2 regions of the Peribacillus aracenensis genome follow, and region 1 is predicted to be linked to the other one. Evidence: riboswitches for the same ligand, from Rfam matches in the RefSeq annotation. Region 1 holds a riboswitch; the other holds the start of a gene.

What was found. Region 1 has a riboswitch for FMN ahead of ribE (riboflavin synthase). Riboswitches for the same ligand answer to the same signal wherever they lie in the genome.
Region 2: it holds a riboswitch for FMN, as region 1 does, so the genes downstream of both, N0M92_RS12690 (ECF transporter S component) here and ribE (riboflavin synthase) in region 1, are expected to answer to the same signal.

Annotation. Positions count from the first base shown of each region.
Region 1 covers NZ_JANZMJ010000014.1:91,009-103,123, forward strand. The annotation lists gene N0M92_RS15300 (molybdopterin oxidoreductase family protein) at 226-2,274, opposite strand; gene putP (sodium/proline symporter PutP) at 2,433-3,902, shown strand; gene N0M92_RS15310 (ATP-binding protein) at 4,154-5,341, shown strand; gene N0M92_RS15315 (DEAD/DEAH box helicase) at 5,389-6,525, shown strand; gene megL (methionine gamma-lyase) at 6,874-8,049, shown strand; gene N0M92_RS15325 (TspO/MBR family protein) at 8,063-8,794, opposite strand; FMN riboswitch at 8,998-9,128, shown strand; gene ribE (riboflavin synthase) at 9,275-9,913, shown strand; partial or broken gene ribB (3,4-dihydroxy-2-butanone-4-phosphate synthase) at 9,932-10,570, shown strand; gene ribH (6,7-dimethyl-8-ribityllumazine synthase) at 10,650-11,120, shown strand; gene N0M92_RS15345 (DHH family phosphoesterase) at 11,396-12,115, shown strand, end outside.
Region 2 covers NZ_JANZMJ010000010.1:136,111-148,225, forward strand. The annotation lists gene N0M92_RS12640 (Glu/Leu/Phe/Val family dehydrogenase) at 1-850, opposite strand, end outside; gene N0M92_RS12645 (genetic competence negative regulator) at 1,105-1,680, opposite strand; gene N0M92_RS12650 (MerR family transcriptional regulator) at 1,772-2,665, opposite strand; gene N0M92_RS12655 (metallophosphoesterase) at 2,764-3,579, opposite strand; gene N0M92_RS12660 (YpbF family protein) at 3,675-4,133, opposite strand; gene N0M92_RS12665 (LysM peptidoglycan-binding domain-containing protein) at 4,276-5,118, opposite strand; gene N0M92_RS12670 (CPBP family intramembrane glutamic endopeptidase) at 5,096-5,722, opposite strand; gene N0M92_RS12675 (RecQ family ATP-dependent DNA helicase) at 5,712-7,217, opposite strand; gene N0M92_RS12680 (helix-turn-helix domain-containing protein) at 7,220-8,281, opposite strand; gene N0M92_RS12685 (ferredoxin) at 8,572-8,820, shown strand; gene N0M92_RS12690 (ECF transporter S component) at 8,942-9,523, opposite strand; FMN riboswitch at 9,688-9,824, opposite strand; gene serA (phosphoglycerate dehydrogenase) at 10,134-11,708, shown strand; gene N0M92_RS12700 (hypothetical protein) at 11,797-12,115, opposite strand, start outside.

The DNA.
Region 1 (12,115 bases):
GGCTTGACGAAAAGGCTGTTCCTTGTGGAACAGCCTTTTTTTGTGGAATCGCAGATAAATATCAAAAATCGGAGATATAACTCCGGAAAGTGCAGATAAATATCAGAAAGTGCAGATATAACTCCGGAAAACGCAGATAAAATGCCGGAATCGCAGATATATTTCAAGAATCGGAGATATAACTCCGAAAATCGCAGATATATTCAAAGATTGCTATACATTGATTTACTTTTGGTGGACTTTTTCAAGATCAACCCGTCCTGAAAAGAAAACGGCGCCATTACCCATATCTGAGAGGCGATCTGGGGTAAGGGAATTGATGTGCTGTTTTGTTTCAGGTGTATTCTGCCACAAGCCTTGGCTGACAAGAACGCCGGGTAACACATTTTCACCGGGAGCAGCGGTAAGCAAACATTCACCACGACCGTTCCAGATTTTAACCATATCTCCAGAGGATATTCCCATTGTTTTGGCATCGGCGGCATTCATGTGCAGCTTCGGCTCCTTTTCCAAGGAGATATGTTTGGCATTATTTGAAAAGGTCGAATTCAAGAAATTGTGATTAGGTGCCGGAATGAATAAAAATGGCAGGTCGCTGTCTTTTATGATTGGCGTATATGTTGGCAAAGGCTCGTATCCATCCTGCTTCATCCGTTCGGAATAAAGTTCGATTTTACCGCTTGGTGTCGGGAGTTTTCCTGGGAACATCGGCTGCATCTTGGCTTTGACAAATTGATTCCTTGAAAGGGAGTCATAGGTGATGCCTTCTAAATGAGGGTTTTCGGAAAAATCCAGCGCCTGACGTATCATATCTTCCTCTGAATCTTTAAATGCTTGTTCCCCAAATCCCATTCCAGCAGCTAAAAGTTTGAACAGCTCAACATTAGATTTCGACTCGCCATATTTTTCGACTACAGGTTTTTGTATTTGCACGTAATTATGCCAGTATGAATTATAAAAATCCTCCGTTTCATAAGATGATGTGGCAGGGAGGACGAGGTCGGCAAACATGGCAGTTTCGGTTAAGAATAGATCATGGACAACTGTAAATAGATCTTCCCGCATTAGGCCTTCCTGCACCTTATTAGCATTCGGAGCGACAAGTGCTGGGTTGGATCCGTATACAAACATGGAGCGAATCGGGTTTTCCTTTTTCAGAAGTGCTTGACCGATTTGGTTCATATTAATGGTCCGGGTAGCTTTATTATGCAATAAATCAGGACGTCTCAAGGCATTTGTATTAAAAGCCAGATATCCAGAATTCCCTTTGATGGCTCCGCCGCCTTCGGCAATCCATTGGCCGGTAAGTGCAGGCAGGCAGGCAATGGTACGTACCGCCATGCCGCCATTGTCATGGTGCTGCAGGCCATTGCCTATCCGAACGAATGATGGACTTGTGATGCCATACATCCTGGCTAATTCATATAAGTCTTCAATTGGAACGCCAGTGATCGCGGAGACGGTCGCAGGGTCATATTGGCGGACGTGTTCCCGCAATTCAGCAGCACCCACTGTGTATTCATCGAGAAAGGGCTGGTCGACTAGATTCTCGGCATATAGTATATGCATCAATCCGAGGGCGAGCGCACTATCGGTGCCAGGCAGAATCGGAATGAACCAATCTGCCCACTTGCCGGTTTGGTTTTTATGTACGTCAATGACAACTACTTTGGCCCCGTTTTTTCGGGCTTGCTGGGCAAGCGTTACTTGGTGCATATTTGTGCTCACAGCGTTAATGCCCCACATGATGAAAAGCTTTGCATGAATCGTTTCTTCTGGATCGACGCCGAATGAACCACCCATTGTATAGTTGTATCCGACTGAGCCTGCCGCGTTACAAATGGAACGCTCGAGCATGCTTGCACCGAGTTTGTGGAAAAAACGGCGATCCATCCCCTCAGCGCTGAGGTTGCCCATGTTTCCGTAAAAGCTGTAGGGAAGTATGCTTTCCGGTCCGTGCATTTCAATCAGGTCTTTCCATTTGGAAGTGATTGTGTCAATGGCCTCTTCCCAGCTGATTGGAGCAAAATTCCCTTCTCCTTTCGGACCGATGCGCTTTAATGGCTGTTTTAAGCGATTGGGGTCATATAGGCGGGCAGTCATGTTTCGGACTTTGTTGCAGATATTCCCTTTTGTGACTGGATGATCAGGATCTCCTTGAACTTTAATGATTTTCCCGTCTTTCTTGTGCAACAGTAAACCGCATTGATCAGGACAGTCTAGAGAGCAAACAGAGGGAAAGACTCCATCTGGCTGATTGATATAGGATTGCATGGCGTATTCCTCCTAATAATTTAATCTAATAAAATGAATTTTCTTAATTATATTGAAAGTGAAATCGTTCAAAGGTGCAAGAACTTCTTAACATATGTTTTTTTTTCTGATAAGCTTACAAGATGAAAATTATAACCTATAAATAGGAGGATTCATTTTTGGATTATGGAATTATAATATCAATTGGAATATACATGGCAGGCATGCTGTTAATTGGTTATTTTGCTTATCGGAAAACGGCCAACTTAACCGATTACATGCTTGGCGGCCGGAACTTGGGCCCGGCTGTAACTGCATTGAGTGCAGGGGCTTCCGATATGAGCGGCTGGCTGTTGATGGGGCTTCCCGGTGCTATGTACATAAGCGGGTTAAGTGCTGGCTGGATTGTCATCGGCCTGTGTACGGGATCTTATTTAAACTGGTTATTCGTGGCACCAAGACTTCGGACATACACGGAAGTGGCCGGCAATTCGATTACGATTCCGGACTTTTTGGGAAATCGGTTTAAAGATGGCTCCAGGGTCTTAAAAGTGGTATCAGCATCGGTCATTTTAATTTTCTTCACCTTTTACACATCTTCAGGCATGGTAGCGGGCGGTGAGCTTTTCCGCTCCGCTTTCAATTTGGATTATCGGTGGGGCATCTGGCTGACGGCGAGCGTTGTCATTCTTTATACATTATTTGGCGGATTCCTGGCTGTTAGCTGGACCGACTTCGTACAAGGTACAATCATGTTCATTGCCTTAATTCTAGTACCAGTTGTCGCGATTGTAAATATTGGTGGCTGGGACCCTACCTTCAATGAAATAAAATCGATCAACCCGAATTTATTGCATGTCTTTGAAGGAACATCAACCATTGGAATCATATCTCTTCTGGCATGGGGGCTTGGTTATTTCGGGCAGCCTCATATTATCGTTCGATTCATGGCGGTTTCATCTGTTAAAGAATTGAAAAATGCACGCCGGATCGGTATGGGCTGGATGATTTTTGCTATCGTCGGAGCGATGTTCACCGGATTGGTGGGGATAGCTTATTTTAACCTGGCAAATAGCCCTTTAGGGGAAAAAAATGCTGAGTCCGTCTTCATCATTTTATCTAAAGAACTGTTTCCTTCTTTAATTACAGGCTTCTTGTTGGCTGCTATTTTAGCAGCGGTCATGAGTACGATTGCATCACAGCTGTTAGTATCGGCAAGTGCTCTGACCGATGATTTCTATAAGCAGTTCATTCGTCCGAATGCATCTGATAAGGAATTAGTGCTGGTAGGCCGGTTTGGCGTGTTGGCGATTTCCGCCATTGCCCTATTATTGGCTTTTAATCCAAGCGGCACGATCCTTAAATTGGTGGGGTATGCATGGGCTGGCTTTGGAGCGGCCTTCGGTCCTGTCATTCTGTTAAGCCTGTACTGGAAACGGATGACGAAATGGGGAGCCCTGGCGGGAATGATTGTCGGTACGGCAACCGTGATCATCTGGGATATGATCGATAAGTTCGCTGAAGTATACGAAATCATTCCTGGTTTCATCGCTGGTTCAATAGCGGTAGTCGTTTTCAGCTTATTATCGGCCAAGCCTACAAAAGATATAGAAGAAGAATTCAATCAAGCCATTAAGAACCTCTCTTGATCATTGAAGGTCGTTAAAATGGTGCTGTTTTTTTAGCTATATAAAACAATGAATGTAATATATATGGTACAATACCGATAGAGTCCTTATGTTGAAAACATGAGGGCTTTTTTTGAGTGATTTGGGAATAATAAACCAAAAAACAATACAAAGGAAAAAATATGAACCAATCTCATAAAATTGCATGTAAAGTGGCTTTTATATATATAATCATTGGGGTCTTATGGATTTTCGTTACGGATTACATCTCTATGACACAGTCAAAGGCAGATGTTCAGAGATATGCAATGTTTCAACATTCAAAAGGGTGGATGTTCATTTTCATAACCGGGCTTTTCCTATACTTCATTATCAGGTATTGGACGGGAAAAGTGTTGAGGTCCCAACAAGAATTCGTTCTGAAGGATGAACAGTATCGGTCGCTGTTCAAGCATAACCCGGATTGTGTCCTTGAGCTGGATCTCGAAGGAAATGTCGTTTCGATAAACCCTGAAGCTGAAAAACTATTAGGTCATAACAGTGACAACTTGAAAGGCAAGAATGCGAATCATCTCCTCAACTGGAATGAAAGTGATAAAGTATCTGTATTCTTTAAACGGTCCCTTCAAGGGGAGGCTGTAAAATTCGAAACGACCATCCAGGATGGCAGTGATGAAGAGCGGATAATCCGTGTAACCTTTTTACCGATCATCGTTAACGCGGAAATGCTTGGAGTATATGCAATCGTTCGGGATATTACTGAATTACGGCGCGAAGAGGAATTGATGATCATGTCTGAAAAGCTATCTGTAATCGGGCATCTGGCTGCAGCGGTCGCACATGAGATACGGAATCCCCTGACATCGTTAAAAGGATTCGTACAGTTAATGGATATGACGCAGGAGGTGAACCCGCTGCATTCTGATATCATGTTGAAGGAAATTGACCGTATTAATATTATCTCAAGTGAACTTTTGATTCTTGGGAAGAAACAGGATGTAGCATTCCGCAGGATCGATCTTGCCGACAGTTTACAACAGGTATTCACGTTGATGAAAGCGGAAACGAATTTGAATAATATCGAATTGGGGTTCAGGGTTAAAACCGCCGAACCGATTTATATTATGGCTGATCCAATTGAAATTAAACAGTTGATAATCAATATCGTCAAGAACAGCATTGAAGCGATTGAGGATAATGGGAAAATTGATATATCGCTGCAAACCGTCGATGGACAAGCAATGGTCAGTGTGAGTGATAATGGCATGGGAATGGTGCCCGAGCGTCTTGAACGGATTGGTGAGCCTTTTTATTCGACGAAAGAAAAGGGTACGGGGATCGGGCTAGCAATTTGCCGGAAAATCGTTCATCGGCTTCACGGGGAAATGCATTTTGAAAGTGAGGTAAACATAGGGACGACGGTTACAATTCGTATTCCATTAGCTACTGGACAAGAATAAATGGTACTATGAAAGATAGGAAAAGTTATATTTTAAAGGAGAAAGATATGAGCGAATTACCTGAATTAGTGAACGATAGAAAAGCATATATACAAGAGGTCTGGAAAAAGTCCGGATTCGGGCAACTTACCCCGATTCAAACGAAAGCGATTCCGGTGATTGTCGAAGGAAAAGACATCTTGGCCGAATCACCGACTGGTACGGGAAAAACATTAGCATATTTACTGCCATTGCTAGAAAAGGTAGACCCTGAAAAGAAATCGCCCCAAGCTTTGATTTTGGCATCATCACGAGAACTGGTCATGCAAATCAATGAAGAGATCCGCATTTGGTCAGAGGGAAGCGGCATTACGGGTGCAGCATTCATCGGCGGTGCTAATGTGAAAAGACAGTTGGACAAACTGAAGAAGCGTCCCCAGGTGATTGCTGGAACACCGGGGCGTATTTACGAATTGATTGCCCAAAAGAAATTGAAGATGCATGAAGTTAAGACGATAGTACTTGATGAAGGTGACCAATTGATCACTCCAGAGCATATGGGAACGATCAATAATATTATCAAAACAACGCTAAAAGATCGACAGATCATGGTATTTTCAGCGACCTTGCCGGAGGAAACGGAAAAAGCGGCCAGGGGATTCATGAATGAACCCGAATTGATCAAGGTCGATAAGCATGAAAAAATGGAATCCAAGGTGGACCATCTTTACTTTGTTGTTGAGAGACGGGAAAAGTCCAAGATTCTCGAGAAAATCACAAGAATTAAAGATGTGAAGGCCCTTGCATTCCTTAATGATATAGCAGAGCTGAGCGTCCTACATGAAAAGCTGAGCTATAAAGGTATTGAAATGGGCGTGCTTCATGGTGAATCCAATAAAGTCGACAGGGAGAAAGCGTTGCGGAAGCTTCGTTCGGGAAAATCCCCAATGCTGATAGCAACGGATGTAGCGGCAAGGGGGCTTGATATTAAAGGTCTTACTGCGGTCGTTCATATTGATATGGCCGACAATATCGAACAATATATCCATAGATCTGGGAGAACTGGTCGTGCAGGTGCAGATGGCACTGTCATTTCAATCGTAACGGAAAGAGAAGAGCGAGAGTTGAAAAAAATGGCCCGTGAACTGGAGATTCCATTAACGAGAGTAACCTTCTATGGTGGAAACATCGTAGTCGATGAATGATACAAAAAAAGGGACAGCCATGGCGGCTGTCTTTTTTTTCGCAAATGCCCGTTAAGATATAAAAATTTAAAAGTTGCTCATTGTGCAGGATTCCCTGTAGAAAAGTGCCTGTTATTGCTGAATCAAATTGAACGATGGGTGCCTCGGCAAATGGGCCGTTCAAAAAGAAATGATCCAATAAAGATCAGAATATTTTCACCTCAAAGCATTTGATACTATAAAAATTGGGTTGGGAAATGATTCTAAATTCAGGAGTTCATTAATGGGGGATAAACATGAATGAAAACGCTTCCTTTATATGGTTTTTTGACATATGATAGCAATAGACATAGGTTAGGAGGAGACGGTATGACAGGAAAGTATAAACAGTTTGAAACGGCAGTCATCCATGAAGGATATGACTCGAAGAAGCATTTAGGAAGCTTGGCAACACCCTTATTCCAAACCTCAACATTCACTTTCGAAAATGCCGAGCAAGGGGAAAGACGTTTTGCCGGTAAGGAAGATGGATATATTTATTCTCGCCTTGGAAATCCAACGGTACAAGTACTTGAAGAAAAGATTGCCGCTTTGGAAGGAGGGGAAGCTGGCCTTGCTTTCGGTTCAGGCATGGCTGCCGTTTCAGCAGTGCTTTTTGCGTTAACAAAAACAGATGACCACATCCTGTGCTCACAGGGGCTATATGGTTGTACATTTGGCCTCCTGCAGCTAATGAAAAATAAATACCGCATCACACATGATTTTTGTGAAATGGATTCAGAAGAACAGGTAAGGAAAATGATCCGGCCGGAAACGACCTGCATATATGTGGAAACCCCTATCAATCCGACGATGAAAATGATTGACTTACAGATGGTGGTGAGAGTTGCGAAGGAATATAATGTGACGGTCGTTGTCGATAATACGTTTGCGACTCCCTACCTACAGAGACCGCTTGAATATGGCTGCGATATCGTCCTTCATAGCGCTACGAAATATCTTTGCGGGCATGGTGATGTCGTTGCAGGCCTTGTCGTCGGTAAGAAGGAATTCATGAATCAAGTAGCCGGGACTACACAGAAGGATATCGGTGGAATCATTTCACCATTCGATGCCTGGTTACTATTACGGGGGCTGAAGACCTTGCCTGTCAGGATGGACCGTCATTCGGCCAATGCAATGGCAATCTTTCAAGAACTTAAGAAACATTCAAAGGTGAAAAAGGTATATTATCCAGGTGATGTAGCTTCACCGGATTATTATATAATGCAAAAACAAATGAAACATGGCGGCGGCCTTATCTCTTTCGAACTGCATGGCACAAAACAGGATGCACAGGAATTCCTCAATAAATTGAAACTTATCAAAATTGCCGTAAGTCTAGGTGATGCCGAAACATTGATCCAGCATCCCGCTACCATGACGCACTCTGCCGTTCCTGAAGATTCACGGGAACAAATGGGCATCAGTGACCAGCTGGTCCGTCTCTCAGTTGGCCTTGAGGCTTGGGAGGATATCTGGCAAGATCTTCAGCAAGCATTTTAGGCTAACGTATATCTTATTTGTTCCTCCTATTTTGAATGAAGATGGTGATGGATACGATAAAAGTGATGGCAGCCAGGATATAAGAAATGTCTGTGATTATCGGATAGGCGCCGCTATTTCGTATCCCGATGCCTATGAATGCCCAAACGAATACGAGAGGATAGCACCAATCCCGGTTTTTACCTGCAAAGAAAAAGGCCAAGGCTGTTGCTGCAATCAGCAGGACGATCGTCCAGGTTATACGGGAAGCCCCAAAACCGTCCCATTTGATATAGGTGAGGTAATAAGAAATGTCAGCTATGGTTGCAACACTTACCCAGCCTGTATATACGGAAAACGGAAATAGGTCAAAAGCAACATGCTCGACTTTTTTCATTCTTGTATAAATGACCATTAAAGTAGCCAATAAAGCAATGATAATGAATACGGATAACAAAAAGCGTTCATAGTGCCAAGCCAAAAGCCAAGCGCCATTCAAGATACAGCTTAAAGCAAACCAAGGATAGGATGCCTTATATGCAGGGCTGTTTTGATGTTTACTTAAAAACTGCCTGAATACCCAGATGGCGAGCAGGAAATAGATCAAGCCCCATATGGAAAATACATAACCGGCAGGAGTGAAAAGGACATCAAGTTTATCGGAAATCTCTCCTGATGTTTGGCCGTTCAATGGCAAGAAATTGGCTAAAAAATTCATCGTGACGACGAATAGATAGAAAATCAAGTTAATGATGGTAATAATCATCGGCCTTCCTCCTTGTGTGAATTGAGATCCTTCTAACCTTATTCCACATATTCAGCCTGGCTAACCTTTTCGGAGCACATCGGGGGTACTTGGAGACATTTTTCCATAAAAAGAGGAAGTTCCTGTAACAATGGAACCATTTAAGGTTAGAAATTTTACATCTTCACTTTATGGTGATAAAATGTTCAAAGATTCATATTATTTTAGTCCTTCGGGGTCGGGTGAAAATCCCAACCGGCGGTGATGAAGAAATTCTAAGCCCGCGAGCCTGATAAAGGCAGGATTTGGTGAGATTCCAAAGCCGACAGTACAGTCTGGATGGGAGAAGGACGTGTGGAACCCAAGTGTATACGTATGCCTAATTTTTTGAAAATGAAAATATTAGGCTTTTTAGGTATACAATTTTTTTCACTCATTTCTCCTGCTAACTCCTTAGGTCATCCTAAGGGGTTTTTTATATTTTATAAAAGGGGGAAAAACATGTTTACGGGAATCATTGAGGATATCGGTACCGTGCATTCCTTAAAAAAAGGAAAAAGCAGTATGGAGTTATCGATTCGTTCTGAAAAAGTCCTTGAAGATGTGCAACTGGGGGATAGTATTTCAGTCAACGGGGTCTGCTTAACGGTAACATCCTTCACGAAAAGTTTGTTTACGGTCGACGTGATGCCGGAAACGGTCAAAGCTTCCACGATCCGGACATTGAAATTGGGATCACCTGTTAATCTCGAACGAGCAATGAGTGCGCAGGGGAGGTTTGGTGGTCATTTTGTTTCAGGTCATATCGACGGAACCGGAACGATCATAAAAAAAGAACGGAAAGAAAATGCCGTATATTATGTAATTCAATTGGAAGAAGGGCTTAGTACCTTCTGTATTCCAAAAGGTTCCGTGGCCATTGATGGAACAAGCTTGACGATATTTGGGATCGAAAGGAACCTTTTGACTGTATCACTGATTCCATTGACTCATCAGGACACCATATTGGGACAAAAAGCGGCTGGCGATATCGTTAACATCGAAAACGACATGATAGGGAAATATATAATACATCAAATGAAAAATGGCAATCCGAAACCAGGACTGAATTTAGAGTTTTTGGCAGAGCATGGATTCTAATAAAAGGGCGGTGTAATGATGTTCCATACAATAGAAGAGGCAATAGAAGATTTGAAGGCTGGCAAGGTAGTAATCGTATCCGATGATGAAGACCGTGAAAATGAAGGGGATTTTGTAGTGTTGGCCGAAAGGGCGACACCGGAAGCGATTAATTTCATGGCGACCCATGGGCGTGGTTTGATTTGTACCACCATCACTGAAGAATTGGCAGCGAAATTGAAGCTGCATCCTATGGTAGGTGAAAATACCGATCATCATGGCACTGCTTTTACGGTAAGTGTCGATCATAAAAGCACCTCTACAGGAATCAGTGCTTTTGAACGGTCCTTGACCATCCTTGAACTTCTAAATGAAGATTCTGTCGCTGAAGATTTCCAAAGGCCTGGTCACACTTTTCCGATAGTCGCTAAAGAAGGCGGCGTATTAAGAAGGGCAGGACATACGGAGGCATCGGTGGACTTGGCGAAGTTATGCGGTGCCGCTCCAGCTGGTGTCATTTGTGAAATCATGAATGAAGATGGATCAATGGCCCGCGTATCCGATTTAGAAGTCATCGCTGATAAATTTAACCTGAAATTCATTACGATAGCCGATTTGATTCGGTATCTTGAACAAAATGATTCAATTGGGAAACAGGAACTTGAACTGAACATTCCTAAAGCTTGAATGATTATTAGAAATTAAATCTTAACGTGAAAAAAATGATATTGTTTTTTAAAATTAGGAGGAATTGGACATGGGGAAAACTATTGAAGCACAATTAATCGGATCAGGATTGAAAGTCGGAATCGTGGTAGGAAGATTTAATGAGTTTATCACTAGCAAGCTTTTAGGAGGGGCATTGGATGGCCTTAAGCGTCATGGCGTTGATGAGAATGATGTTGACATCGCGTGGGTCCCGGGTGCTTTTGAACTTCCGTTAATAGCTAAGAAACTTGTGAATACAGGTAAATATGATGCTGTAATCGGTCTTGGAACGGTAATCAGGGGTGCCACTTCACATTATGATTATGTCTGCAACGAAGCAGCTAAAGGCATGGCTTCCGTTTCATTGGAAACAGGTGTACCGGTTATCTTCGGTTTGCTGACAACTGAGAATATTGAACAAGCCATTGAACGTGCAGGAACAAAATCAGGTAACAAAGGATATGAAGCTGCGGTTAGTGCCATTGAAATGGCCAACCTTGGAAAATTAATAGAACAATGATTTCACATAAGGAAGCCGCAGGGAAAAACATTCCTGTGGCTTTTTTTAATTGTCCAGTTGGAAATACCTCGATTTCAGAGTAATGCATTTTTAGGTATAAATCATGGAAAATAAAGAACCATTAGGAAATTTCAAAAAAAAAAACGAACAAAAGCATCACGTAATGGAAGCATGATAAAATATGCGGATATGATTATGCTACAATTGTAAAGATTGCAATTGAAATTCATGACTTTAGGGAAAAGTAATTTTATTAGTTATTAGGAGGGGTTTGTGTGTACCATCTCTTTACACATAATGATTTAGATGGAGTCGGCTGCGGCATTGTAGCTAAGCTGGCATTCGGAGAAGAAGTAGTGGTTAGTTATAATTCAATTGGGCGCCTTAACCAGAATGTAGGAGCATTTCTTGAGCAGGCTAAGATTGAAGATACATTGATTGTTACTGATCTATCGGTTGATGAAGATAACGAAAAAATGATTACTCAGTTTGTGGAAGATGGAGGCAAGGCACTGCTGATTGATCATCATAAGTCGGCACTGCATTTGAACGAACATGATTGGGCATCTGTAACTGTCGAACAAGAAGATGGTAAACAGACGGCAGCGACATCTCTATTCTATCAGTACGCAGTTGAGAATAAATTGCTGGAACCTTCAAGCATTGTCGCTGAATTCGTTGAATTGGTTCGTCAATACGATACTTGGGAATGGGAAGTCAATAAAAATACAACGGCAAAACGATTGAATGACCTGTTTTTCATGATTCCGATAGAGGAATTCGAAATGAAAATCGCAAATAAGCTGTCCACGGCTGAAAGCTTTACTTTTGACGAAGTGGAGCAAACCCTTCTTAATGTTGAAGAGAGTCGAGTAGATCGGTACATAAACAGGAAAAAAAGAGAAGTCTATCAGGCTACGGTCGGTCCCCATACAGCTGGTGTGGTCCATGCAGAGTCATACCACTCGGAATTGGGTAATGAACTGTCGAAAGAG
Region 2 (12,115 bases), on a different contig from region 1:
TAAACAATTTCGTTACAGTTCCGAAACTATCTCTCCGATCGAGAAGATAATCGATATCCAATCCTTCAGGATCATGAAGAGCACCATATGCATCAGAAATCCCAATAACTTTAGCACCTGCATCATGCATGAATTTAGCTAAGAAACTACCTGCGTTACCAAAACCTTGAATGACTACCCGTGCACCTTTAATATCGATGCCGCGTTTCTTGGCAGCTTCATTGATACAAATTGTCACACCCTTGGCAGTGGCTGATTCACGGCCATGAGAACCACCAAGCACTAGCGGTTTACCCGTAATGAATCCTGGCGAGTTGAATTCATCCATACGGCTGTATTCATCCATCATCCAAGCCATGATTTGGGAATTCGTAAATACATCAGGTGCCGGGATATCTTTAGTCGGCCCCACGATTTGGCTAATTGCGCGAACATAGCCCCGGCTCAGCCTTTCAAGTTCACGGAATGACATATTACGAGGATCACAAACGATACCGCCTTTACCGCCGCCGTATGGCAAATCAACGATACCGCATTTCAAGCTCATCCAAATGGATAATGCCTTCACTTCACGTTCCGTTACATTCGGGTGAAAACGGATACCACCTTTTGTAGGCCCAACAGCATCGTTATGCTGTGCACGGTAACCCGTGAAAATTTTAACCGAGCCATCATCCATGCGGACCGGTATCTTCACCGTTAATAAACGCAATGGTTCCTTCAACAGCTCAAAAACTTCTTCCGGGTAACCCAGCTTATCCAAAGCTTTATGTATTACAGTTTGGGTAGACCTCAATACGTCGTGTTTTTCTTCTTCATTTACATGGCTATTGCCTTTTGCCGATTCCATTGAAAGTACCTCCTAGAAAATCTCCATATATAAAATTATAATGTTCAAATAGTCCTCTTCATGTGCTAGTATACACCTTCGTTACATTAATGCAAGAGTAAAAATGGGAATTTAAAAGTTGGAAATATTCTAAAAATGAAAACGTTATCATATCAACTGTTTTCTTACTCTTTTAGCGTATATATTCTTCGGCGGAAAGTTGAGACATAAAAGGCAAACCACATTGTTTTTACCATAATGTGGCTGCCTTGTCATCAGCTAAAATGTGTGAGCAAAACATGTATCGCTTCACTTTCGATTATACATGTTCCATATTCATTGATGCGGCTTAGTGTCAATGTAGATGCATGGCCATACTCAGCCGCTAAAGATATGACTGTGTCATAGGTCGTGTCTTTAACATTTTCGATAAGCAAATAATATCTTCCCTCAAAATGATAAAGAGTACTATTAAGCAATCCTTGAAAAGATAATCTACGACATAATTGGACGATATCTTCAAAGTCATTGAAAACATACAGGATATGGGGGAAGTCATCTATTTTCACTTGTAAATCCAAGAATTCCTCTTCGTCGGTCAATAATTCCTCTTCATCCTTTGTCACAATGATTATCAACCCTTGTGCAGGCAAAGAGAAAATTTCAATTGCAATGGAACCACTCATTTTAAAGCTGAGTTCTTCGCACGCTTCCTCGACCATATCCTGAAATAGCTTGTGGACCTTTAAGGAATTCCCTAAAATATCTTCTTTTGTTATGCCTCTATCAATTAAATCATCAAGGGTCAAAAAAATCTTGATTTTATTATTAGTTAATCGCTCCAGCTTCATAAAAAAATGCCCCCTGGTTACCATCTTCATACATCATATGAAGCCTTGGTCGCAGGGTGCATATCCATTATTTCTCTTAAGCAGGCCGTCGCTAACCTTTCAGCCATTCCTCCCATTTCGACTGCGTGTCCCCCATTAAAACTCCGCTGAAGGCCGTACGGTTTTCCTCGGAAATGAAGCTTAGCGCCGCACCGCCAAGACCCACCTTCAAATCCGGGAAATCCTTTATTAATGTTTCAACCAGCCTAAATGTTCCATCAAGATTCTCTTTCAGTGAACATGACATGAATAGGTAAGTAGGTTTTATGATGTTTAAAACGGTGAGAAGGTCATTATCAGCAATGGATTCACCTAAATAAATGGTTTCATACCCTTTCCTCTTCAAAAAAACGGTAAAGACCAACAGTCCAAATTCATGTTTTTCACCGGGAGCACAAACAGTAAGGGCTTTCGGCAGAAAACCATTAGTCGGAATGGTATGCATAACTGAACTGATCCTGGATTTCAGGATGTTCGAAGCAAAGTGTTCATGAGCGGAAGTAATTTCTCCCCTTTCCCACTTATCCCCAATCTGAACCATTATGGAACCAAGTACATCAACTATGGTTTGTTCGATGGTATACATACTGAATGCTTGACTTATCAGCATATGAGCTTTATTTTCATTGAAATTCAATAGAGCTTCGATTAATTCTTCCGATAACTTAATCGCTTGTTCATTCTTACGGTTCGTTTCAGGAACTCCAGGAGCTAGAGTGCCAGTACTTTCGAGAAGTGAAACGGCTTGGCTTATTGTAAAACCTTGCTTTGTTTTATTGATGAGCCACTTAAGGATTTGCAGATGTTTTTCAGTATACAGCCGGTGCCCCGATTCATTCCTGACAGGCTCGATAAATTTATAGCGCCTTTCCCAAGCCCTAAGGGTTCCCGACTGAATGTCCAGCAGTTTTGAAACTGCCTTTATATTATATTTACCTTCTTGCATGGTTTTACAAGGCCTCCAATAACTGTACGATCATTTGTTGAAATTATAGTGGATTTTTCATGGTCTGTAAAATTCCGATATGCTCGATTAATATGAGCCTAATAGATCTTTTCCTCAGCTTCGCCTATTTTAGTGTCTGTCCCCCTTTTCAGGGTGAAGAGGTGCGTTTCTGGCTTTGCCTCGAGCCTTAATGGCACTTCGCTTGTCCCATAACCATTACTCGTCATATATAAACAGTCCCCCTCTTTTTCAATGCTGCCGATCTGATAGGGCCCGAATCCGAATATACGAATCTGTCCGCCATGGGTGTGACCTGACAGAACAAGACTAATATGGTGTTCCGGGGTCAACTGTTTCTTGACCAATGGATTATGGCTCACCAAAATACGGAAGTCTTCACTCTCGCAATCCGACAGGGCAAGGTCAAGCCTATCACGTTCTTCCGATATATCATCAATGCCCAGAAGAGCGATTTTGCTGCCATTTTGAGATTCAAAAGAAACAGCTGTATTATCAAGAATTTTCACACCATGTTTCAAAAGAGTCGCATCCAGTTCATGGAAGTCTCCCTCATAATCATTATTACCCCAAACAAAATAAAGGGGACCAAGTTCTTTTAATTTCAATATATTTTTTTCTACACGTTCTAAGGGAACCCCGCTTTCCCTAATGTCACCGCCGATTATCACCAAATCTGCCTTGTCACGAGATGCCTCAATTAATTTATCCGCAACGATCCTCCGATGAAGATCGGATATAAAAAAGATCCGGACATCTCCAAAGCCTTCAGGAAAGTCTTTAAAATATAAGTCTTGATAAATCACCCTATCTTGCATAGCCGTACGCCACATGTAAATGATCGTGGCAAATGACAGCATAATGATGACTAAAAATAATCCAGATAACCATAACATCTAAGTTAAACCTTCTTTCCATCCTTTTCCTAAACGTACTTTCATATAACCATAAAACCATATTACCCGCAATTAAATATGACTTAACGCGATCATCATTTATTTTCATGATATAAGTTAATATCATAATTCTTCTTCATCATTTCAAAAACCTTATGGCGACTTTTCCATTCTTCCTCTTTTTCCCACAATTGCTTACTTTTATTAATGATTTCACAGCGCAGCAGTTGAAACTCCTTTTCAGCTTTGTCCAGCTTTTTTTTAATTAATACCATATATCCATATAAACCAATTGCTGCCGCCAAAAAGAGAAAATGGCTAAAATGGTCGACGAAAACACTAAACATACTGAAAAAGGAATAGGAATAGGGTACAACGATATAAAAATATAGATAAATCATAAAAAGGGCAGCAACGATCATAGTTGCCCATAAGCTTTGAAGGTGCTTCTTTTTAAGTGCCTCGAATTTTTTCTTTCGATCCACGACATTCTGCAGCATTTGCTTTGTTGCTTGATCCGTTTTCTCATCCAATAAAATGATTGTCGATTCCATCGCATTTCCTCCTCTACTCTTTCAAATCATGATATGAAAAAGCAGAGGAAAAAATGATAAAGTACCTGCCACGTTTACCTTTAAACTGAACTAAGTCATACAATCTTAAAAACACCCTGCCTATAAAGACAGAGTGCCATCGTTATTTCTTGATAGGAATTTTCAATACCTGACCTTTGGAAATTTCATTGCCATTCAGCCCATTCCACTCCCTGATCAGAGCAATCCCTTCCTGTGATTTGTAATAATTCATGGAAATACGAAATAATGTTTCTTCACCTTGAACAGTATGTAAGATAACTTTGTATCCCTCTTTATCCGGATTCGCAGCTTGAACATTTTCGGAAGCCTTTTGCTTTTCTGTTTCTGCCTTCTTTGCTTTTTCGTCAGCTATTTGCTGTGCTTTGGCTTTTTCCTCAGCTTCTCGCTGTGCTTTGGCCTTTTCTTCAGCTTCTCGCTGTGCTTTGGCCTTTTCTTCAGCTTCTCGCTGTGCTTTGGCCTTTTCTTCAGCTTCTCGCTGTGCTTTGGCCTTTTCTTCAGCTATTTGCTGTGCTTTGGCTTTTTCCTCAGCTTCTTTCTTCGCTTTGGCCTTTTCTTCAGCTATTTGCTGTGCTTTGGCTTTTTCCTCAGCTTCTTCTTTTTCTTTCTCCGCTTTAGCCTTTGCCGATTCTTTTTCCTTTAAATCATCTGCAGTAGCTGTAGTTGGAATCGATTCCTCACTAAAGACGACTTGGTCACTTTTCACATCAGGTACAGGCCTACCCTGCATATATGTATAAAGGGTGTAAAATCCAATTGGAAGTAAAATAAAAAATAATGCTAATAATTGTATCATTGGGAACTTCTTCACTTTACTTTTTTTCTTTTTATTCTGGTGGACTTTGCTCCGCTTGGGCAATGAGGACTTGGCCTTCTGACGTTCAATTCGCGAACGGAGTTCACCAGCCTGATCGTTTTCATTTTCATTCTTTTGCACTCGGCTCATTCAAGTCACCCCCTTTCTTGCTAAACCCTCTTCGCTTTTTGTTCCTGATTAAAATACCAAGGATAAAGTCAATTAAAAAGTGAGCGGTTATCGTCACGATGAGATTATTGGTCATTTCAAATAGAAAACCGATAAAGAAGCTCAAAACCAAAACATTTAAAAATAAAAACCAATTAAATAGGTAACGATAATGAACGGCTGCAAAAATTAGGCTCGTAAGAAGCAAACCAAAATGTGTTTGCAGCACTCCGCGGAATAATACTTCTTCACTTATCGCAACCACTAAAGTTACGGCAAAAATCATCGGGTATGACAAATTACTGAAAATGCGTTCGTTAATACCTCCATCATCCTGATAGGAAGATGGTGTCACTTTCATAAACAATATGTCCAATAACACGACAATGACTCCAGCGGGAATTCCAATTAGCAAAATGTTCAGGTCATCAAAGATAAATATGTCGAAAAAAGCTGAACGGTCTTTAAATAAAATAATACCTAAAAAGATGGCTAACGTTAAGAGAATAATTTGCGTAAGAAACAAATTATATAGCAACTGTTTATCTGTAAGTTGTTTAATTATTTCAGCTTGCTTATTTTTCATTGCCATTTTCCTTCTTTAATAAGATATAAGCCAATTCCTTTTTCCAAGTGGAAAAGGAATTCACCGGATCCATCTTCACTTCCGGCCATACATCAGCCATTTTTTCGACATCCAACCCACAAATATCACAGCAGATGGGATTCACTTCCCGTTGCATTTCTCCAAAGTAGTCCAGTATCCCTAAACGGCGACATTCCTGGGCACGTATCCAGTGAAGGAATTTATGCAGCTTTTCCTGATTCCTTGATTTTCTCTTTTGACAATACTCTTTCATCTCTTCCATTTGATTTAGGTTATTGCCCATGATAAGCTGCGTAAAAAACCGGAGCTGGATTTCGTTCAACGAAAAGGATTGGGACAGCTGATCTTTTTCAGCGACGGTCAAATTTGCCATATTTTTGTGTGATGCATTAAGGAAAGAACATACACCATCGATTTGCGAATCCGTAGGCAACTGTTGCTCCATCAAATGCAGGGGAAGCCCTTCATCCCCTTCGCTATATAATAAGACAGCCACACTTTGTTTCCGATCTCGTCCCGCCCTGCCTATCTCCTGAAGATACGCTTCCATCGTGGACGGGATATGAAAATGGACAACATATCTGACATCCGATTTATTCACACCCATTCCAAAAGCACTTGTTGCACATATAATTTTCAACTGGCCGGAAATGAATTGCTGCTGAATGAGCATCCTTTGCTCCTGTTCCATTCCACCGTGATAATAATTGACACTATCGATCCCGTTATCCTGTAAAAACCCAGTGACTGATTCCGCCACTTTTTTAGAGGAAAAATAAATAATTCCGCTTCCGGTAAATTTCCTGACAAGTTCCAGCACACGGGCTAGCTTCTCATCGTAGCTGAACATCCGCTCGACAATAATTGCAATATTTTCCCGATCAACAGATGAGACCATTTCCTTAACCTGCCCAATGTTGAGTTTACCAACGATGTCCCGCCGGACCTCATCGGTTGCAGTTGCCGTCAGGGCAAGAGTCAACGGATTGTTCAATTCACGCCTCACTTCTCCTAAATTCAAATAATCCGGACGGAAATCATACCCCCATTGTGAGATGCAATGTGCTTCATCTATGACGAATAAACCTATGTCTATGGACTTCAAGGATTTTATCACACCGTCCAGGCTTAGCATTTCAGGGGATAAAAAGATAAAACGATAACTATGTAACCGGTCAAAAGCTTTCCTTTTTTGATTTAGCGTCAAAAAAGAGTTGAGGGTCAATACACTTTTTTCGCCCCTCATCTTCAACTGATCTGCTTGATCCTGCATTAAAGATAATAACGGGGAGACAATTAGGACAGTCTTATTTAAGAGATAAGCAGGCAGCTGGTAACATAATGATTTACCTGATCCGGTTGGGAGCATCGCTAAGGTATGACGACCGGACATCAATGATTCAACCACTTCCTTTTGTCCAGGACGGAATTCATTAAATCCGAATTTTTCTTTGAGGACCCGTTCTATGTTCATCATCACTCACCTATTTTCGCAAGTACAAGTCTTATTTGGAAAAAGCTTATTTGTTTATTATCGACCATCTGCTTGATTGCTTTAAGCTTTTTCGTACCAAGTTCCTTAATAGCTTCAGCAATGTCCCTCTCATCCTCGATAGATACATAATCGGAAATCGGAAAATCCTTTTCCGATAAGACAATTTCTACGAGGTGATCTTCGATGGTGTTGACCTTCAATCTGCGGATTCCCGCTATTTCATCCAGATTTTTCCCTTCCTGGATGTATCGTAAAGTTGTATTGGTAGATTGTGTCAATTGAGGATTCCCACTGCTTTTCCAATCATTGGTTAATGATGACAAGAGTGGGTAATCCTTTCCCGATTCCATTTCCGCAAGCATTTGATGCAATGTGTCAAGAAATGTAAAGCGAACATACTCTTCTTCTACCTCTTTCCTTTTTGCAATCTGTTCAAACGTAAGTCCAATCCTGTTTATTCCGGTTAACCTCAATATGAAAATGTCTCGTTTCACATCACTTTGACTTTCTAAAAGGAATACCAGTTCATCATATAGATGTTGGGCAATCACCGTTCGATCCTGACGATTGACATGTAAAAATTCCTTTACGAAGAATTGGATTTTGGGATTTCGTTGAATCGGATAAAAACGTCTTTCATTGTGGACAATATGGGATATGGTTTGAATGAGTAAGTTTAACCTTCCCCAGAAAACCGGGGTTATATTGTTATACTTCCAACCATTTATATACGCCGGAAAAGGATATTTTTTAAAGTAATCGCCTAACATTCCCTCACCTTGCATACTAATTTCATACGCATCTAATCTATCCGTTAAATTAATCATCTCATGCTTAAGTAAATGATCAATGTTTTGATTTAATTGCTGACGGGTAAATCGAGGTATTGTCCCAAAAATATCCGTTAAGCCGAATAAATGGGCATCCTGGATTGTTTGTGACGATTTCTTACCCTGCAGCATATGGTATATAGCATAAATGGAACGTTCGCCTTGAAATTTTTTTATCGCATATAGAATGATGGCCTGTAGATAATTATTCATGGGACTCACATCCTTGTTTCATTTAACCAATAACCCCATTGTAACAAAAAACTGCAAAAATCGCCGTTATTAATGATGAATACAAGGAAAAATATGTGACTAAATGACGAACCACGGAAAGAACCAAATTAATTATTTCGATGTTTTTCGTTGACATTCAGCTATATGATAGTTATTATCAATACAATTTCTATTGAAAAGTTTGGCATTCGGTCTTACAATAAGAAAGAGATAATAATCTGAAATAAAAAGATTATCAGTTGTTAAACAACTTAGGAGGGGTTATATTCATGGCTAAATTTACTATTGTGGATAAAGAAACATGCATAGCTTGTGGAGCTTGCGGAGCAGCCGCACCAGATATATATGATTATGATGACGAAGGGATTGCATTTGTTACCCTTGACGATAACGAGGGAATCGTTGAAATTCCAGATGTACTTATAGACGACATGATGGATGCATTTGAAGGATGCCCAACGGATTCCATTAAAGTTGCTGACGAAGCATTTGACGGAGACGCACTAAAATTCGAATAACGATACAAGCCATTTTCGATCGAGAATGGCTTTTTCTTTTGTCTCATACCAAAAAAACAAACATAAAAAAACAACCGAATATGGATATCCGGTTGTTTTTTCATTTCTATCGTCAATGCCGTTAAGCATTTTTATATAATGTTTGTTTATTGATCCATGTCTGTAATTTAATGAACAGCAACATGAATACAGATGTGATGAGCACGCCTTTAATCACGTTGAAAGGCAAGATTGCCGTCGTAACGAACTTTCTTGACTCTGGCGCCGACATTGCATCCCATCCCATAAAGAAGGTATATGCCGGTAAAAAGACAAAATAGTTTAAAACACTCATGAATACCGCCATGGAAACTGTCCCCGCAAGTAAAGCGAACGTCATCCCTTTTTTTGAATTGATTTTCTTAAATACATAATAAGTTGGCAAGACAAACAGTATTCCGGCTATGAAGTTAGCGATATGCCCCACAGGTACAGCAGTCATGGTCCCAGTCATGACTAAATCCAAAAGGTTTTTAATGAACTCGACTAGAATTCCAGCCATCGGACCGAAAATCAATGCCGCCATCAGTGCTGGTATGTCGCTAAAATCGACATTGAGAAAAGGCGGGAATCCTGGAAACGGGAAATTTAAAAGCATCAATAAATAAGAAATGCTTCCCATCATCGCAAGTGTGACCGTTTTTTTCACTTTGTTCTTATTCATAGTTCTCTCTCCTTCTTTTCCGATCTACCTGAAAAAGAGGTTGGGGTTCCAAAATATGCTGATGCTCAATAAAAAACCTTTAATTCCAATAGAATTAAAGGGATAAATTAAAGGCTACATCAAACAAACGTTCAGCAAATAACTGTTGAAACGCACTCAGGAACCTCCATCTTCTCCCATCCAGACTATACTGTCGGCTTTGGAATCACACCAAATCCTGCCTTGTAAGGCTCGCGGGCTTAGAAGAAGAAATTCCTTCATCACCGCCGGTGGGGAATTGCGCCCCGCCCCGAAGATAGACCTATAAAATTTTTATACTTCCCATTATATCTGAAATTCCTTTTTTTTGATAGCATTTTCTCTCGATTAATGCATTTAGGATGAATATCGATCGTCGCAGTGAATGGTTTAAAACAAATAGCGAAAATTTTTTTATATTATGCAAACGAAGACGAAGCCATTTATATCACGATATTAATCAAAAGATCAGATAAAAAATACTGTTATTAAGCGCTTACATCTAAATAAGCCAAATTGACATAATAAGCATTTCAATTGTAAAATTAACTGAAATTTAAGATAATTCTTTTCCCTAGGAAGGTGTTTAGACGTGTATCGGATTTTAGTAGCAGACGCCATTAAACCAGAAGGACTCGAACCGCTATCAGAGGCATCCAATATTCATCTCATTCAGAAAACCGTAGAGGAAGCTGCAAACGAACTTGATCGGATCGATGCAATTCTTGTGAGAAGTGCAACGAAGGTTTCGGAAGAGTTAATGAACCGTATGCCGCAATTAAAGATTATAGCACGCGCTGGTGTCGGTGTTGATAACATAGACATCCCGGCAGCAACAAAACGCGGGATTGTCGTGGTTAATGCACCTGACGGCAATACCATTTCAACAGCTGAACATACATTTGCGATGATGGCTTCATTAATGCGCCACATTCCGCAAGCTTATGCTTCACTGAAGAATGGGGAGTGGAAACGTTCTTCTTATACAGGAACTGAACTTCGAGGTAAAACATTAGGTATAGTTGGCTTTGGACGTATCGGAGGGGAAATTGCAAAACGTGCTAAAGTGTTTGGCATGGATGTCATTGTCTATGATCCGTACCTGACTGTCGATCGTGCAAAGAAAATGTCCGTAACGGCCCTGCCGTTAGATGAATTGCTTCCTAAAGCAGACATCATTACAGTTCATACACCATTAACGAATGATACTAGAGGATTAATCAATAAAGAAAAACTGCTTACCTGTAAAAAGGGGGTTTATGTACTAAACTGCGCCCGTGGTGGAATTCTGGACGAAGATGATTTATATGAAATGTTAATCGAAGGACGTGTTGCAGGGGCGGCACTGGACGTTTTCGTCGAAGAACCTCCACTTGGCCATAAACTGCTTGAACTGGATAGCGTCATTGCTACACCGCATCTTGGTGCTTCCACGAAAGAAGCCCAATTAAATGTTGCGGTACAAGTTGCCCAGGAAGTATTGACCTATTTTGAAGGAAACCCAGTCTCAAGTTCAATCAACCTTCCAGCCATATCTAAAGAAGTGTTTGAAAAGGTACAGCCATTCTATCAACTTGTTCAGCAAATGGGATCCATTGCTTCTCAGTGCATGAATGAAGGAATTCAGGAAATCTCCGTTACGTATGCAGGAGAATCATTGGATTTCGATACAGCGATTCTTACAAAAAGTCTAATCTCTGGCTTTTTCAGATCAAGAGTCGATGCATCAGTCAATGAAGTGAATGCCTTGTTGATCGCAAAAGAGCGTGGCATAACCGTTGGTGAAAAAATCTCTACGGACTCTTTAGGTTACTCGAATTTGATCAGCCTTAAAGTAAAAGGTGACAACCGTGAATTAACAATCAGTGGAACCTATATCGAAAATTACGGTTCTCGAATTGTAAGTTTGAATGGTTTCAAAATCGACTTTCAACCAGAATCGAATTTACTTTATATCCAGCATACCGATAAACCTGGTGTAATCGGTAACGTAGGTAAGGTCCTAGGTGATCACGATGTGAATATCGCAACCATGCAGGTTGGCCGAAAAGAAGCTGGCGGGGAAGCCATCATGGTTTTGAGCTTTGATTTACCATTAGAAGACAACATGAAACAATTTTTAATGGAAACAGAAGAAATTACATTCATGGCCCGTATTTCATTATAAGTAGAAAAAAGTGCCCGTCCAGCACGGGCACTTTTTCTGTGAATGCAAGGGGCTTTTGCCAACCATAGACCGGGTGTTTTATCACACCTCAATTCACTTGGTTCGGTGCTTTGGGCACCAATATGTCTTCAGTTAAATTCAGCTGGCCTACCTCTTCAATGGGAGCATTTTCAAACTTCACTTTTTCAAAACCAAAATCCTTGGCAATGAAGAGTATGGCTTCTAAAGCTTGAAGGGATTCCTTACTATTTTCAATGGCAACTTGATCTGATAATTGAATGATCACAAGATTTCCATTAGAGCTTATCCTTTCCCATTTCAGGTCATGCGGGATTGCAGGTGAAATTCCTTCGATGTCCGCCTCCCCTTTTCCAGCTTGCAGCGCCTCCTCAAAGTCCTGATAACCC